3 regions of the Megasphaera sp. UBA4233 genome follow, and region 3 is predicted to be linked to each of the others. Evidence: riboswitches for the same ligand, from Rfam matches in the RefSeq annotation. Region 3 holds a riboswitch; each other region holds the start of a gene.
The links. Region 3 has a riboswitch for S-adenosylmethionine ahead of B2U90_RS02440 (MetQ/NlpA family ABC transporter substrate-binding protein). Riboswitches for the same ligand answer to the same signal wherever they lie in the genome.
Positions count from the first base shown of each region.

Region 1: another riboswitch for S-adenosylmethionine. It lies ahead of B2U90_RS01360 (MetQ/NlpA family ABC transporter substrate-binding protein); the one in region 3 lies ahead of B2U90_RS02440 (MetQ/NlpA family ABC transporter substrate-binding protein).
Region 2: another riboswitch for S-adenosylmethionine. It lies ahead of B2U90_RS03820 (DUF2292 domain-containing protein); the one in region 3 lies ahead of B2U90_RS02440 (MetQ/NlpA family ABC transporter substrate-binding protein).

Region 1 covers NZ_DGXL01000006.1:123,622-129,460, reverse strand. Annotated here, with positions in the region: gene B2U90_RS01375 (ABC transporter permease) at 1-638, opposite strand, end outside; gene B2U90_RS01370 (ABC transporter ATP-binding protein) at 625-1,734, opposite strand; gene B2U90_RS01365 (ABC transporter substrate-binding protein) at 1,821-2,867, opposite strand; SAM riboswitch class I at 3,167-3,264, shown strand; gene B2U90_RS01360 (MetQ/NlpA family ABC transporter substrate-binding protein) at 3,354-4,178, shown strand; gene trxA (thioredoxin) at 4,313-4,678, shown strand; gene B2U90_RS01350 (TIGR03905 family TSCPD domain-containing protein) at 4,698-4,937, shown strand; gene B2U90_RS01345 (PhzF family phenazine biosynthesis protein) at 5,029-5,802, opposite strand.
Region 2 covers NZ_DGXL01000014.1:150,567-156,405, reverse strand. Annotated here, with positions in the region: gene B2U90_RS03825 (hypothetical protein) at 1-1,149, opposite strand, end outside; SAM riboswitch class I at 1,431-1,531, shown strand; gene B2U90_RS03820 (DUF2292 domain-containing protein) at 1,585-1,905, shown strand; gene B2U90_RS03815 (ABC transporter substrate-binding protein) at 1,983-3,029, shown strand; gene B2U90_RS03810 (hypothetical protein) at 3,226-3,348, shown strand; gene B2U90_RS03805 (MarR family winged helix-turn-helix transcriptional regulator) at 3,435-3,917, shown strand; gene B2U90_RS03800 (HlyD family secretion protein) at 3,996-5,123, shown strand; gene B2U90_RS03795 (ABC transporter permease) at 5,104-5,839, shown strand, end outside.
Region 3 covers NZ_DGXL01000011.1:28,901-34,739, reverse strand. Annotated here, with positions in the region: gene B2U90_RS02455 (YadA C-terminal domain-containing protein) at 1-389, shown strand, start outside; gene B2U90_RS02450 (heavy-metal-associated domain-containing protein) at 528-791, opposite strand; gene metF (methylenetetrahydrofolate reductase [NAD(P)H]) at 905-1,762, opposite strand; gene B2U90_RS02440 (MetQ/NlpA family ABC transporter substrate-binding protein) at 1,793-2,626, opposite strand; SAM riboswitch class I at 2,705-2,799, opposite strand; gene B2U90_RS02435 (energy-coupling factor ABC transporter ATP-binding protein) at 3,246-4,055, shown strand; gene B2U90_RS02430 (energy-coupling factor transporter transmembrane component T) at 4,057-4,740, shown strand; gene B2U90_RS02425 (tryptophan transporter) at 4,754-5,839, shown strand, end outside.

The sequences.
Region 1 (5,839 bases), on a different contig from region 3:
AAGACGAGCATCGAACTGGATAACAGCGTCGGCAGCAGAAGAGGTACCAGGATCCGCCGCATCCGCGTGAAACGGGAACAGCCCAGGCTTTCCGCCGCTTCATTCAGCGAATTATCGAAAGTCTTGAGCGATCCGGACAAAAATATATAAATCAAAGGAAAGGACTGCAAGGTAAAGACGAGGACGATACCAGAAAATCCATAGACACCATTAAACGATGTATGAAACAGCTGGTTAAAAAACTGGGTGATGACACCGTTGCGCCCCAACAGCTGAATCCAGGCATAGGCTCCGATGAACGGCGGCGACAAATAGGAAATGACAATCAGGATATTGAGAAGGGCACTCCCCTTTATCTTGATACTCCGCATGAGATAAGCCATGGGAAGCCCCAGAAGAGCTGCCAGGATAGTAGAGACGACCGTGACTTCCATACTGTGAACCATGGTTTCCCAATAAAAAGGCTTGGTAAAGAACCGGGTAAAATAGGCCATCGTCGCACTGCCCGAAGCAGGGTCCACTACGCTCTTATATAATACGAGTATCAGAGGATATAAAACAAAAATGGCAAAAAAAGCAAAGAGCCAGAGACTGATTACGGTCCAGAATGAAATATGAGATCGTTTAGTTTGTGCCATTATGACCACCTTCTATCATCGTTTCTGCACTGTCGCTATGGAATACGTTGATACGGCCGCTCTTAAGCTGCAGACTCACGGCCGTCCCATCGGGAAGATGACTGCCTTCACCCTGGTACTGGATGACTTCCAGATTATTTCCATCATCCGATTTCATAAAATAGTGAGTAGCAATTCCCAGGAATACGCTGCTTTCGACGACTGCAGAAATTCCCCTTTCACCGGCCGGCACAATAGAAAATTCTTCCGGCCGTACGGATACGATGACGGACTCTCCATCTTTTGCCGACTCATCGAGATTATCCATGGTCACGTTATATCCATCTTCGAAATGCAGGGTATGGGCATTCCCGTCTTTTTGCAGCTTTGCATCGAGAAAATTGGACAGGCCGATAAATCCGGCTACAAACGTATTGAAAGGCCGTTTGTAAATATTCTGCGGCGTCCCGATCTGCTGAATAACACCATTATTCATGACAGCGATGCGATCTGATACAGCCAATGCTTCTTCCTGGTCGTGGGTTACATACACCGTCGTAATGTGGATATGACGCTGGATTTTCTTTATCGCATTCCGCATTTCTACCCGAAGTTTGGCATCCAGATTGGACAATGGTTCATCCATTAGGAGTACTTCCGGCTGAATGACGATAGCCCGCGCCAGGGCAACCCGCTGCTGCTGGCCACCAGAAAGAGCCGCAGGCATACGGTCCTTTAAATGGTCAATTTTCACAACTTTCAGTATGTCGTCTACCCGTTTTTCTATATCGCCTTTCCCGGCCCCCCGCATCTGCAGTCCGAAAGCCACATTGTCCCGTACCGTCATATGGGGAAATATGGCATAGTTCTGAAACACCATGCCCATATTCCGTTTTTCTACAGGCACATCATTGATACGCTTCCCATTCAGCCGGATTTCCCCTTCTTCAATAGAGTTGAACCCGATAATCATACGCAGCAGCGTTGTCTTGCCACAGCCCGATGGTCCCAGCAGAGTAAAAAACTCCCCTGGCTTAACATGAAGAGACAATCCCTTTACTACCGTATTGTCCCCATAGCGCTTTACCACGTGATCAATATCAATGGATACGCTCATTTTCTCTTCCTCCCTATAAAAAATGCGGCAGGACCCGCTGCACTGATACTGAGTTTCCTGCCGCAAACTGATGCAAATACAATCATTTATCTGTTATTTTCGAGATGCTGGTTCCACATCGACACGATATCCTGTTTATGATCCGATACCCAACCTTCATCATAGTTGGGGAACAGATGAATCTGATCAATAGGCGTCATATACGAAGCCAGCTCGATATTTTTGCGAAGCGGCCGCACCGTCAGTTCCTTACCAGCCATTTCCTGAATCTTCTGTGAAATCATGTAATCGACAAATTTTTTAGCGTTTTCCGGATGTTTGCATCCTTTGATAATCTGCACCGATTCACCAGGGAAAATAGCTCCTTCTTTCGGGAATACGACTTTGACGGGAGCGCTGTTGCGGACATAGGTAGCTGCCGGGTCTTCCCAAGTGAGGCCTACCGTATATTCCCCATCGGCAACGCCTTTGTGGACAGCGCCGGAACTGTTCAGCATCTTGCCATCGAGATTCTGAATGAATTTATCCACATATTCCCATGCTTCCGGACTCATAGGATCACCATTTTTTCCTTTGGCATAGAGCATAGCCATGAGAGACTGGAATGCCGAACTGGAATTAGCCGGGTCGCCAAAGGCGATCTTACCCTTTAATGCCGGATTCAGTAGGTCATCAAAGGTCTCGATTTTCGTGTCACCAGCCAGATTCGTGTTGACGATAAGGACGGTAGGATCAGCAAAAGCTGGTGTGAAATATCCCGTCTTATTACGGAACGCTTCCATCATATTTTTATCTTCCGGCGACACATATTCCATGAATAAGTCTTTCTGGGATTCCAGCATCGTCTGATCTGCTGCCCAGAGGATATCGCCCTGTGGATTGCCCTTTTCTGACGAAACGCGTTTTAATAACGGTCCCGTACCGGCTACGACGACATTGACTTTGATTCCCGTATCTTTTTCAAAATTAGGAATGACCAGATTGTTCAGGCTTTCGCTACGGGCCGTATACACCGTAAGCACCTTATCATCACTGCCAGATGCACTCTTCTGACCACCTCCGCAGCCAGCCAATGAAACCAGTGTCGCCGCTGCAATCGCCAAGGTAATGATTCGTTTTGTGATTTGTTTCATCTTTCTGCTCCTTTCGCTTTACCAAATTCCGAAACACGTATTGCGCACTTTTATTGTACTGTATTCATATATATTGTCTATCCGGTAAAAGATAAAAAACATCTAATTTTCTTAATACATCCTATTTTTTCACATATAGTATATGTCATTTTTTATAAAAATTATCATATATTTCAATCAGAAATAATACAGCGCATTAAAAAACGGTATTTTTGCGGTCTGTATTTTTAGATATAGAAAAAACTAATACTTGACAAGAGAAAAAAACTATGCTAATATCTGCATCATCAACTGAATACGTTTCATCAAGAGCAGTCGAGGGAATGGCCCGATGACACTGCGGCAACCGCCATAAGGTATGGTGCCAACTCCATCGGATTATTCCGGCAGATGAATCATAGGATTAATAAAGCCGTCATCTGCATGACGGCTTTTTTGTTGATACGGACTTATTTTGTATACACACTCAGGAGAGGGGTACGAAACATGAAATCAGCTATTAAAAAAATCATTTCCGCCGGCCTCATCGCAGCTATCTGCGTATTTGCTGCCGGCTGCGGTTCCAGCAATGACAGCAAAGGCGACCAGGCAAAAAAAGAAATTAAAGTAGGGGTAACAGCTGGTCCTCATGCAGAAATCATGGATGAAGTAGCGAAAGAAGCTGCCAAACAGGGGATTACCATCAAAGTCGTAGAATTCAACGATTATGTACAGCCTGATAAAGCACTGGCCGAAAAAGACCTCGACATGAACTCCTACCAGCATCAGCCGTACCTTGACAATATCGTCAAAAAGCAGGGCCTGAAGCTCACGTCTGTTGGAAAGACGATTCTCATGCCTATGGCCGTTTATTCACACAAATATAAATCTCTCGATGAAGTTGCTCCGGGCAGCAAAGTCACTATTCCGAACGACCCGTCCAACGGCGCCCGTGCCCTGCTCCTCCTGCAGCAGGCCGGCCTGATCAAATTGAAGAACGGCGATTCCATCGAAGCTTCCGTTGCTGATATCACAGAAAACCCGAAAAATCTGAAATTCGTCGAACTCGATGCCGCCCAGACGCCGCGTTCTCTCGATGATACAGACATCGCCTGCGTTAATACCAACTACGCCATTCCGGCCGGTCTGAATCCGAAAAAAGATTCCATCCTCGTCGAATCCATTGAATCGCCCTACGCCTGCGTATTCGCTGTCCGCCAGGGTGATGAAAACAACGAAACATACAAAAAAGTCGTTCAGATTTATCAGTCCGAAGCGATCAAGAAATTTATCAACGATAAATATCAAGGAACCATCCTGCCTGCATTCTAATAGCCGGCAAAACGGCCTGTCACATCGGTGACAGGCCGTTTTTTTCTAAGCGTCTGCGTTATATTAAAGTTCGATGGTACAAACAATAAATCTTGTATATTATACATTAAAATTTTTCTCGTAAAATTTGACAAATGTGTGATATAATAGAAGTGTCTCGCAGACAATACGCATACCAAAGGAGTGAATCATATATGGAATACACATTTACCAATGATAATTTCAATCAGGAAGTCCTGCAGTCCGATAAACCGGTCCTCGTTGATTTCTGGGCCACCTGGTGCGGTCCCTGCCGTATGGTAGCCCCCGTCGTCGAAGAAATAGCTAACGAACATCCGGAATACAAAGTAGGCAAAGTCAATGTAGATGAACAGCCGGAACTGGCCCAGCAGTTCAATGTCATGAGCATCCCGACTCTCCTGGTCTTCAAGAATGGCCAGCTCTACAAGAGTTCTGTCGGTGCTCAGCCGAAAGCCAGTATTCTGGCACTCTTCGATTAATGACGAAAGGAGGATTCCCTTGCATACGTATAAACCGAGTGGCATCTGTGCCACACAGATTGATTTTGACGTCAGAGATGGAAAAGTCTATGATGTCGCCTTTACAAAGGGCTGTCCCGGCAATCATCTCGGCCTTTCCAGCCTTGCTGAAGGAATGCCCGTCACCGAAGTCATCCGCCGTCTGGAAGGCATCCGCTGCGGAGAACGCACTACGTCCTGTCCGGATCAGCTGGCCCAGGCATTAAAAGAATACGTCTGATCTGGTTATCCTGACCGCTTAAAAGGGGATTGTACCAGCATGAGTAACCTCTCATGCCGGTACAATCCCCCTTTTATATTTTCACAATGAATCAAATTTTAAGGTCAGCTTCCGAATACAAGACCGCATAACCAGCCATGGCGATGTGACCATCTTCTATATGGCAGTACAATTCGCCGCCACGGCGTGACGCCTGATAGGCAACTAAATCACTCTTACCTAGTTTTTCTGCCATGACCGGGATAATATGACAATGCCCGCTGCCGCATACCGGGTCTTCCGGCACGGATAATTTGGGAGCAAAGGAGCGGCTGACACAGTCATACTCCGTTCCTTTTGCCGTAACATTGCACAGCAGTCCATCAAGGTGTTTTAGTTTTTCCATATCGGGCTGGCATTCCCGGACCTGTGTTTCATTTTCCAGTACACAGAGAAGGTCCCGGGCCATGTATGCTTCTACCGGGCGGACTCCCAGCGCGTTTTCCATGGCATCGGTCACAGGCACCGGTTTCATATCATAAGCGGGAAAATCCATGGAGAACAGCTCACCTTTCCGGGTCACTGTAAGCACGCCGCTCAATGTATGGAAGACGAAGGTATGGCACTGTGGTTCGATAAAGTTTGCCAGGACAAAGGATGTTCCCAGCGTCGCATGGCCGCAGAGGTCGATTTCTCCGCCTGGCGTAAACCAGCGCAGGCGGTATCCGTCTTTTTCCTTTACCGTAAAGGCGGTCTCTGACAGATTATTTTCTATGGCGATGTTCTGCATCAGTTCATCGGAAGGCCAGGAATCCATGACGCATACAGCAGCCGGATTTCCTTTGAATACTTCTTTCGTAAACGCATCGACAACATAACATTTCATACCTCATTCCTCCTCATTCAATACGAACCTGTTTCTG
Region 2 (5,839 bases), on a different contig from region 3:
GCCGATGACATATTCATGGAAAGAAGCCATATAGGTGGTATCGTGACGGTTTTTCAGGGAAAAGCCTTCGACAGCCCAGATAAGTCCCGGTTGGAGAACGTAGTCCAGACGGAGTCCCCAGCCACGGAATCCCATGCGGCGGAAAAATGTCGCATCGGCATCCATCGTGTGGTACAGGATGGTAGAAGCAGGCTGGTCATAATAGCGGATCCATGCTTCGTAGGAGCCTTGTTTTCGTTCATCCAGCTCTCCGTAGATAAGGGAGGCGACAAATCCCGTTTCAGACTGGCTGTACCGGTCCACCTCATGACGTCCCCAAGCGTGGAGCCATTCCAGCCGGGCCGACAAATCCGGCCGTATCTGATAAGATCCGCGCCACAGGAAGATGCGCTGCCGGTCATACCTCGTACCGGCCTGCCCCGGATAGATTCCGTAAGCCGCTAATGATGGAAACGTCGGTGGGAGACTGCTGGCATTGCGGAAATCCAGAAAGGCCGTATCGCTCTGGAAGCGGCCGTTAAGCCTGCTGTGTAGGAGACTCCATCCTATTTTCCGATGTTCATCATCAGGGCCTGTCGTGCGGCCGGCAAAGAGCGTAATGCTGCCGGGAGAAATCCCTTTCTGACCGAGACGGAACCGCAGGCCGTCCACCTTTTTGTCAATAACATTGCCATCGAGCAGATAATAATTGAAACGGCCTGCTTCTACTTTCGTCTGCTCCGTTTCATGTTGGATATACAGTCTGCCCAGATAAAGATGATGGTCTGCGTCATGGTCTTTATCATTCCGGTTATCTTCCAACTGGGTCCGTATGGTTGTATGTTCGTTCAGATGGATGAAAGGAAAAATCCGCAGCCGGCGCGTCGCCATATATATCGTTTCATCATGCCGGCTGCTTTCTCTGTCAGGCTGGGCAGTATGAGCGGAAAACCGTCCTTTCCCCCAAAGCCAACGGTAATCACCGTGCATTTCGACATAGGGATAGGTATTTTTCTGCGTCCTCAGAATTTCTTCGTCTTCTAATGGCTCCGATTGTACATCATCAGGAAAGATTACAGGAAAAGTGGAAAATCCGGCTGCCTGGCTGGAGCCGTAGAACATGGGAATGACTGTCAGGATAAACAGGAGCAACACGCATTTCAGGTTCATGGGGGAGTTCCTTTCATATGCTTTTTCACAATCATATCACAATTAATACACAAAAAGAACAACGGATTCACAATAAAAAATGCATAGTGTACATAGGGATATAATTATTCTGCATATACATAAAAAATATAGAATTAAATTCTAAATTTCTTGACAGGCAGGAGAATATAGTGTATTATTTCGGTATACATTAAAAACTGACGAATCAGGAGGTACCGGATATGAACAGAATAGACTGTATGTGTACAAATTCATAGCGCGGATCTGAAACAACAGAATGCGCGTCATCAAGAGCAGCGGAGGGACTGGCCCGGTGAAGCTGCGGCAACCTGCTGGAAGGTAAGGTGCCAATTCCAGCAGGATTAAACCTGGAAGATGAGACTGGCTAGGGGAGCAGCATCTTTCAGGATGCTGATTTTTTTTTAGGAGGGATACATGAAAAACAGAGGGGGAGCATCGAATCAGGGAAATGCACTGACCTATGCGCTGGATTTAATACAACAGACCTGTTCCGGAGAGATTGCCCTGGTCATCCAGGATTCCCGGCTGATTCAGTTGGAGCGCAATGAACGCATCGTCCTTTGTCAGGGACAAGGAATTTGCCGGAAACCACCGGACCGGAAAGAGATAGAACAACAGATCCGCTCATCACTGGGGAATCTGCAATACGGGAAACTAGTCGTCGTCATCAAAAAACATGAAATTGTCCGTATTGAACGGACGGAGAAAAAGCTGATCAGAAAAGCTGAAGGCTGAATCATCTGGTACGTATGCCATCAAGGCAGGTGTACCGGGTGTATTCAGCTTTTTTTATTGCCAAAGGGGGAAATGTTATGAAAAAAATATCTATTCTGCTTGTTATAATCTGTTTTCTTATTCTGGGATTGGCAGGCTGTGGCGGTACAGGTACGGCAAAAAGCGAAAAAGCCTCTTTCCATGCTTCTAATCCCTATGAGGGTGATTTGTCGGGAGTGACACTGGATATCGGCGCGGCAGGAATCCAAAACGCCCAGGGAGTATTGCAGGCCGCCGGTCTTGATGATACGCCCTATACGGTTCATTTCCACAATCTCCGCGGTGGAAATCTGGTATTGGAAGCCATGGCGGCAGGCCAGCTGGATGCAGGCTGTGGCAGTCAGATACCACCTATCTTTGCTTCACTAAGCAATAATGGCGGGAATTTCAAAATCGTCGCTATACGAAAAGGATCAACTTTGGACCAGGAACTGATTACGGGCCCAAAAAGCAAAGCATCTATCCATACGGTCGCCGACCTGAAAGGGAAAAAAGTAGCCTATGTCAAATCTACGACAGCCCAGTATTTCCTGTTTAAAATGCTGGAAGAAGCCGGCCTTTCCTGGAATGATATCGAAGCACTGCCTATGTCTACATCAGACGGTCTGTCGGCCGTACTCACTGGTGATGTCGATGCCTATGCCGGATATGGAAATAGTATTATTCAGGCCAAAAATAAAGGCGCCGTTACGCTGGCTTCAGCAGAAAGCATTCTTTCCGGCGACTATTATTGGTATGCTGCTTCCACTGCCCTGGCGGATCCCAAGAAAAAAGCGGCTCTCATCGATTATCTGGAACGAATCAATGAAGCCGATGAATGGATACGTCAGCATCCGAAGGAATGGGCGGCTTTTTATGCCAAAGAAACGAATCAGAAGGCTGATGAATATCAAAAACAATTTGAAGAACAGGAAGCACAGCGCAAAGGGAGAATAGCACCTCTTGATGAAAAAACAATTCAATCTGAACAAGATATTATCAATTCCTTTATAAAAATGGGTCTGTTGAACCAGCCTGTTGAAGCCGCCGGTTTATTTGATGGCTCACTGACGGAAGCTATTTCAAAATTTCATGTGTATGAATAAAGGAGGTATGCCATATGGCAGTAAGAACAGTCCAGGAAGTAGTACTGAAAAGGCAAGCATACGAAAATAACAAAAAAAGTATGAATACCATAAAAGTCCGAAACTGGTTGAAAACCTTTATTCCCCGGACCCTGTCATATACTTATACGATGGGGCTGGGCAGATTCTGTAAATATGTCTACAGGCGGGCCATTTGATGAAAATCTGGAAGAAAAAATGGAAATTCTGGTATAGCTGCTTCAATTGTATTTCGTCCGCTGGTATTATCGTGGACTGGAGCATGCCGCGCAACATCCCTGATGAAGTAAAGGGCCTGTAGGAAAAAAGGCTCAAGTATGGACAAATTCAGAAAAAGTGTCTATACTTATAGTTAATAAGCTAACTAATTATAAAGGGATGACAGTGATGAAAATTGAAGCGTTTCCGACACGGGAAGAACTGGAACAACATGCCAGCCTGATTCCGGAAATCAATCCTCCGGCAGTACTGGCCATGTTGCGCATCATGCAGGCTGCCGAAGAAATACGTTGTGATATCAATGACGTCCTGGAAAAAAAATATCAACTCAGCGAAGGTAAACTGCGGGTCCTCATCGTCCTGCACCAGCATCCGGAAGGCATTGCACCGAGTTACCTGGCAGAAAAGACAGGAGTGACCAAAGCGACAATCAGCGTCATGTCACAGCGACTAGTACGGGATGGATTAGTAGAAGCCCGGTCGAGCCAGGAAGACCGGCGGGCAAAGAAACTGTTGCTGACACCGGCCGGGAAGGCCTATACGGAAAAAGTACTGCCCGGTCATTATCTGCGCATTACGAAACTCATGGGACGACTCACGGAACAGGAACAAAATGAACTCATCGGACTGCTGAAGAAACTGACAGGATAAGTCTGACTGACAGTCCCTGTGTGATATTAGATATAATTAGTTAGCTAGCTAAATATATAGATGGAAGGACTGTTTAGTATGGACGGACAAAATATGATATGGCGCAGAAAAGCGATGCATATGGGGATATTCTTTATCATCGTCCTCATTGCCGGTGGAATTCTGCTGCTGTATAAGGGAAATGATGCCGTCGCGCAGGGCATTATTAAAAAAGATGGTATCGTCACGGCAGAGCAGGTAAAAGTATCCTTTCAATCAGTCAGTGGCAAACTGATCCGGGAAGCCGTGCAGGAATCGCAGGAAGTAAAAGCCGGCGACATCCTGATGGAACTGGACAGTACCGATGTAGACCTCGATATTGCTAAAACCCAGGCCCAGATTGCCCAGCTCGATGCACAGATACAATCGATGGAAGGTTCTATACAGATTGGCTTTGCCCAGACCAATACGACAGAACAGGAAAGCCGGCGCCAGATAGATCAGCAGCGTGCAGCTATCGATTCGGCCGCTGCCACACTGGTCAATGCCCAGAGGGATTACGACCGTAAAATGGCCCTGTACAGTCAGGGAGCCATCGCAAAATCCGATATGGACGACTCAGAAGCGGCTCTTTCTGTAGCCCAGGCCGCTATGAACCAGCAGCAGGAAGGCCTGGCTAAATTACTGGGTGGAGCCATGGATACGGGTAATACGAACACCATGGTACTGCCACAAATTGAAGAACAGCGCCAGACTGTAGCCAACAAGGGACATGACAGAGAATCCCTGGTCCAGCAGCGCAACCAGCTCCGTGTACAACTGCAGCAGCTGGAAGTACAAAAAGACCGCCTGATTCTGAGAGCGCCGGAAGATGGTAAAATACTGAAACTGCTGGCCAAGAAAGGAGAAATGATTCAGGCTGACACGCCGGTCATCCTCCTGGAAAGCAAACGGAAATATTATGATATCTATGTCAGTGAAAAACAGGCTGTCCGCCTTCACGAAGGGCAGAATCTGTCCGGTACGGCCATAACGGATGGCCATCGCGTAGGTGGTACGATACGGTTTATCACGCAGGCACCGGGCTTTGCCGACCTGAAGGGTACGAGAGAAAAAGGGCAGGCTGACCTTACGGCTTTCCAAATCCGCGTCTACACCAATCCGGAAGAAAAAGTCCTGCCGGGTCAGACAATCGAGGTGACCGATCATGAACTCTCTGAAACGTGAGCTGGCTTTTCTATTTTCCGGTATGGGCATGCCTTATGAAAAAGTGGCGATGATCGTAGCGGTGGTCTGCGCCGTATTATTTACAGTGCTCCTGGGGAATAACTATATACAGGATGCCCCGGTCGCCGTCATCGATCTGGATAACTCCAAATACAGCCATCAGGTCATCGACGAGATGGATGCCTCCCCGTATATCCGCATCGATACGGTCCTTCATACAGCAGTCAATCCGAAATCGCTTTTTTATCGGGACCGGTTTGCTGCCGTCGTCTATTTCCCAAAAGATCTGGAAAAGAACCGCTACAGTGATGCTGCCGGAACCATTGGTGTATTTTATGACAATACGAGCATTGCCCAGAACGCAGATATCATAGAAGGTCTCAATGCTATCGTAGCGGTAGAAAATGAAAAACTGGCGGCTCCCACAACATCCCGGGCAGAACGGGGCATTACCCTGCGAGACCGGCTCCTGTTCAATCCACAGGGTTCCGCAGCCAACAATGGGGAAGTCCAGGGATTCCTCTTTTTCTTTTCTTCCATGTTTTTTACCTTTGCTACCATCGGTATGATACCCAGGCTGCGCATGACCGGGGAACTAGCCCGTACACAGCAGGAGGGAACGCCGTTTGCCATACTCGTCCGTCTCATCCCGTATTGTATCTGCCTCATGACGGCCCTTACCGTCGGCATGGTCATCCTTCATTTCCTGAATGACA
Region 3 (5,839 bases):
GTGATTACAGCTCTATGAAGACGGATATCAATAAAGTTGGTGCTCGTTCGGCTGCATTGGCTGGTCTTCATCCTCTCGACTTTGATCCGGCTAATAAACTCAACTTTGCTGTTGCTTCCGGTTCGTTTAAAGGAGAAAACAGCGTTGCTCTCGGCGCATTCTATCGCCCGAACGAAAATGTTATGTTCAGTGCTGCCAGCACTATGGGTGATTCTGACAATGCGTATACCTTTGGACTGAGCTTTAAGATTGGCCCGTCCTCGGCTAAGACAAAGACCACTTCGCCCGATGCGGAAGAACTGTACAAAGTTGTTGGTCAGTTACAGGATCAGTTAGCGGCTCAGCAGAAAGAAATTGAACAGCTCAAAGCAGAAAAAACTGCTAAATAACCTGCCATAGCAGAAACAACTGTAAAAGTAACATAGAATATACTATAAAAGGACCAGGGCCTGTCAAACGACAGGTCCTGGTCCTTTGTGTGCGGCATCGTAAGTACACATGCATCAGAATGGTAGTGACGACGCTTTTTATTCTTTTGTATCGGTAATCTTGTCTACGGAATAGCCGGCATTGACGACGGCTTTAAACATGGCTTTTTCATCCGCCTCATCGGTTACATGGACGGTAGCCCGTTTATCCATAAGGCTGACTTTGGCTTTCACGACGCCAGGTACGGCTTCCAACGCTTCTTTTACGTGGGCCGCGCAATGGTCGCACATCATGCCGCTGATATAGATATATTTTTCTTTTCCTTCCTGACTGGAACCGAAAAGGTTACTGAAGAATCCCATGTATATCCCCTCCACATCTCGTATATGAGAATGAATTTTATTATATACATCTATTATACGGAAGAAATGGCAAAAATACAAGTCAATGCAATCCGGTGTTTGTCTTATGAGTGCTACAGCAGTGTGCGGATAGCGTTGGCAATGCGGGTGGCCACGTATGGATTGTTCATGGTGTAGATGTGGATGCCGTCTACGCCGTTGGCCAGGAGATCTACAATTTGATCGATGGCATAGGCGATTCCGGCATCGCGCAGGGCGATATTGTCATGACCATACCGGGTCAGGATCTTCTGGAATTTCAGTGGAAGAGTAGCTCCGCAAAGAGTGACCATCCGTTCTATTTGTTTCTTGTTGGTTACGGGCATGATACCCGCTTCGATAGGAACGCGGATTCCAGCCTGGGTCGATTTGTCGAGGAAGTTGTAAAAATCGTGATTATCGAAGAAAAGCTGGGTGATGAGTTCGCTGGCACCGGCATCGACTTTGATCTTCAGATGGTCTATGTCTTCTGCCAGTGTTTTAGAATTGGGATGGCCTTCGGGATAGCATGCGCCGATGATATTGAATTCATCACCTGTCTGTTGACGGATGAAGGCGATGAGGTCACTGGCATGGGGAAATACGCATTTTGGTTCGATGCCGGGCGTTTTATCTCCGCGCAGGGCCAGAATATTTTCGATACGGTGTTCCCGTAATTTCTGCAATGTATCCAGTACTTCATCTTTGTCCAGGTTGATGCAGGGCAGATGGGCCGCCGTTTCGCAGTTCAGGCTTTTGATTTTGGAAGCGACTTCTACGGTGAGATTTCCTCCTTTGCCGCCGGCACCGCAGGTGACGCTGATAAAATCCGGATGGAGACCGCTCAGTTTTTCCAGCGTCGGATAGACCGTTTCAACGGGAATTTCTTTTTTGGGCGGAAAGACTTCAAAGGAAAAAACAGTTTTCTTAGAAAATAAATCACAAGTTTTCATCTACATACCCCTCGTCATGAAATAGTGTTATCAGAAGCTGGGAATAATAGCTCCGTTATATTTTTCTTCAATAAATTTCTTTACTTCCGGTGATTGCAGTGCTTTTGCCAGTTTCTGGATTTCCGGACGATTTTCATCACCGCGGCGTACGACCAGAACGTTGGCATAAGGCGAATCCTTGGATTCGGTGAATAAGGCATCCTGGAGCGGATTGAGTCCGGCTTCGAGAGCGTAATTGGTGTTGATAAGTGCGATATCTACATCATCCAGGGAACGGGGAATCTGGGCGGCATCGAGTTCGATGAACTGGAGGTTTTTGTCATTTTTTTCAACATCCTGCACGGTAGATGCGATACTGCCTCCGTTCTTCAGGCTGATCAGGCCGGCTGTCTGGAGTACGAGAAGTGCACGGCCACCGTTTGTAGGATCATTGGGGATGGCGACTTTGGCATTTTGTCCAAGCTGGGCCAGTTCCTTGAGCTTATGGGAATAGATGCCCATTGGTTCGACGTGGACCTTGCACAAGGCAACCAAGTCCGTACCGTGTTCACTGTTGAATTTTTCCATATAGGGTTCATGCTGATAGAAATTGGCGTCTAGTTCTTTATCCTGCAAGGCCAGATTGGGTTTGACATAATCTGTAAATTCGATAATATTCAGGTCTACTCCTTCAGTGATGAGCATGGGCTTGATTTCTTTCAGGATTTCCCCATGTGGTACCGGTGATGCACCGATAGTAATTTTGACATTCTGAGATACTTCCCGGCCACCGGCCGGTTTCTGTCCTCCGCAGCCGGTCATGAGAACAGCTGCAGCTCCTATAGCGATGGCAGCAGCGGTTATCCAGACTTTCCATTGTTTCATACTATCCCTCCTGTAATCTAAAGCCTCCAGAGGGCATAAAAAAGACTCTTTCCCGAAAGAGAAAGAGTACAGTGATTTTCTTTATCTCCCGGAATTTCTTCCGCAGGAATTGGCACCGTATTATCGGTTGCCGGGTTTCATAGGGCCCGTCCCTCCGCCACTCTGGATAAATGTATATACCGTCATAAGACAGTACGTAATGAAATTGTTGAAGTTATTTTACCATGATTGCAGAATTTGTCAAGGAAGAAAAAAGATTGGCTGATTTCTCTTGACTTTAAGAAAAAAAGCCGTATAATTACAAGTAATCTACATAGTATTGTCGATGAACGAAACGAGTACGTGTACAGCGACAGCTACAGCGAGCCGATGGCAGTGAGAGTTCGGCGCCGGTCCGTACAGGGAATGGATTCGGGAGATGCGGCCTGAACGGTGACCAAGTAGGGTTCGACGGTGTAGTTCCACCGCTATCAAAGAAACGTGTATCGCTCTTTTTGAGGGCCGTACATAGTGAGATGGGCTTTAAAGCCAATGTGGGTGGTACCGCGGAAGAATCAGACCTTTCGTCCCTTTAGAGGGATGAAAGGTTTTTTTATTGTTTAAGAGAGGATGAACAGGAATGCTGGAAATGAGAGATGTGACGTTCCACTACACAGACGGTACACCTGTATTGGAACATATGAACCTGACGATTGGTACCGGTGAATTTATCGGCCTGGGCGGCCGCAACGGCTGTGGGAAGACGACGGTAACCCGCTTGCTCATGGGTCTTGAAAAACCCGTATCGGGAGATATTTTCCTCGATGGGAAAAGAATCAACGATGAAGAAGCGGCAGCCCGCAGTCCCTATATCGGATATGTATTCCAGCGGCCGGAACGGCAGATGTTCCGACCGACTGTGCGGCAGGAAGTAGCTTATGGACCGGAACAGCTGGGCCGCAGCCGTGAAGAGGTTGCATCGGCTGTTACAGAGGCGCTGCAGGCTACAGGGCTGGAATCTCTGGCGGAAGCTTATCCACCCAATCTTAACCGGGGAGAAAAACAACGCGTTGCCATTGCGTCGGCCATTGCCATGCACACACAGTACCTTATCCTCGATGAACCGACGAGTGGCCAGGACAGTGCCGATAAAAAATCGCTCATGGCACTTTTGTCCCGGCTTCATCGGGATGGACTTACCATTCTTATCATCAGCCACGATATGGATATATTTGCCGAATACTGTCAGCGGGTCATCGTTATCGGACATCATACGAAAGCCTTTGACGGGACACCACAGGATTTGTTTACGAAAAGAGAAGACTTGTATGAATTAGGATTGAACCGGCCTGATGCCGTGACGTTGTCTCAGGCTGTAGCGGGACTTCCATATTGCAAGTCCGTTGATGAATTTACGGCAGCCATGCTGCAGCGTCTGGGAGGGAAATAAGATGAAACATTTTGTACCAGTAACAAAATTATTAGGCACTGTTGCTTTTTCGTTCTGGGCTCTCGTGTTGCACACGCCAGGCCCTCTGGCAGCCCTGGTCGTCATCGAACTAGTCCTTTTGGGCTTTACCGGCAATATAGCTCGCAACTTTAAGGCTGCCATGAGCCTGGCTGTCTTTGCTGTTTTCCTGGCAGTGGTACAACTTCTGGGAGGCGGTTCTCTCGAATCGGCTTACGTTACGGGACTTCGGATGCTGGCGATGACCATCGTATTTATCATCCTTCTCACGACAACGCGGCTGCAGGATTTGACAGCGGCGCTGGTCAAACAAATCCATATTCCATATGAATATGCGTTCATGTTTACAGCAGCACTGCGGTTTGTCCCCGATTTCATTGCCGAAAGCAAAACGGTTCAGGAGGCACAGGCCTGCCGGGGGCTTTCAACAAAAGGTAATGTCTTTAAGAAATGCATTCATTACATGGGTGTCATTCAGCCGTTGATGCTTAAATCCCTGGGGCGTTCAGAAACGATGGCGCTGAGCTTGGAATTACGGGGGTTTGGCAATAATGAACATAGCTTTATGGTAAATGTACGGCCAGCCGGCTGTGACTATGCCGTTATGGCTTTATTCGTGGGAGTGAGTGTACTTGTCGTGTATATGCGTATTTTTGGCATAGTCTGAGGGGGAACGGGAAATGAAACATATTGAAGATATCAGCACATTAGAATTTCATCACCGTCAGGGTGGACAATTCCGCTGGATTACCATTACGACGCTGATGCTGGCTATTGGTACTATCTTGCATCTCGTATCGCCAAGCGTTGGCGGTGTCACGCCAAACTGGACCATTGCAACGTACTGTGTGGCTATCTGCCTGACCAAACCGACCTATCGGCAGGCTCTGGGCATTGGCCTGGTAGCAGCACTGATCAACGTCCTTACCTCTAAATCAGGCTTTCCTTATGGCAATCTCATCAGTGAACCCATAGGAGCTCTGACTTGTGCTTTTCTGGTTAAAAATCTCGCTTTCCTGAAATTCCGCGGCCATTCGTGCCTGCCTGTCCTGACGGGCTTCGCGGCTACCTGTATGAGTGGCGGTGCTTTCGTCACGATTTTGAAATTTGCCTTAGGCCTGCCAAATAATGTTTATTTTACGGGCATGCTGCCGCTGGTTGTTATCGTCGGTGCACTCAATGCTGTAGTAACACCGCTTATGTATTTTCCGGCTCTTCGCCTCTTTGTATCGCGGGGAATTCTCGATTCCCTGGAAGAACAGAGCGTCACTTCGGATCATAGCCAGTATGATTTGAAGCCGTCTGTCCCGGGACTTATTTCCATTGAACATCTGTCTTACACTTACAACAAACAGACGACGCCGGTCCTCGACGATGTGAGCCTGGCTGTGCATAAGGGAGATTTCCTTGTCATTACCGGCGAAAGCGGCAGTGGCAAGAGTTCCCTCTGTATGGCTATGACCGGTGCCATTCCTCATTACTTTGGCGGTGTCATGAAAGGCATGGTGTATGTGGACGGAAAGGCTACGACGCAGACAACCATTTCCCGTCTGGCCAGCCGTGTCGGTGCTATGCTTGACGATTATGACAGTCAGCTCGTGGCTATGACGGTGGAAGAAGAAATCGCCTTCAGCCTGGAAAATCAGGGTGTAGCACCGGATAAGATTGAAACGGCTATTACGGAGGTATTGGAAAAGGTTAAACTGACGCCGTACCGTACACGGCAGCTGACCAATTTATCCGGCGGCCAGCGTCAGCGTCTGGTT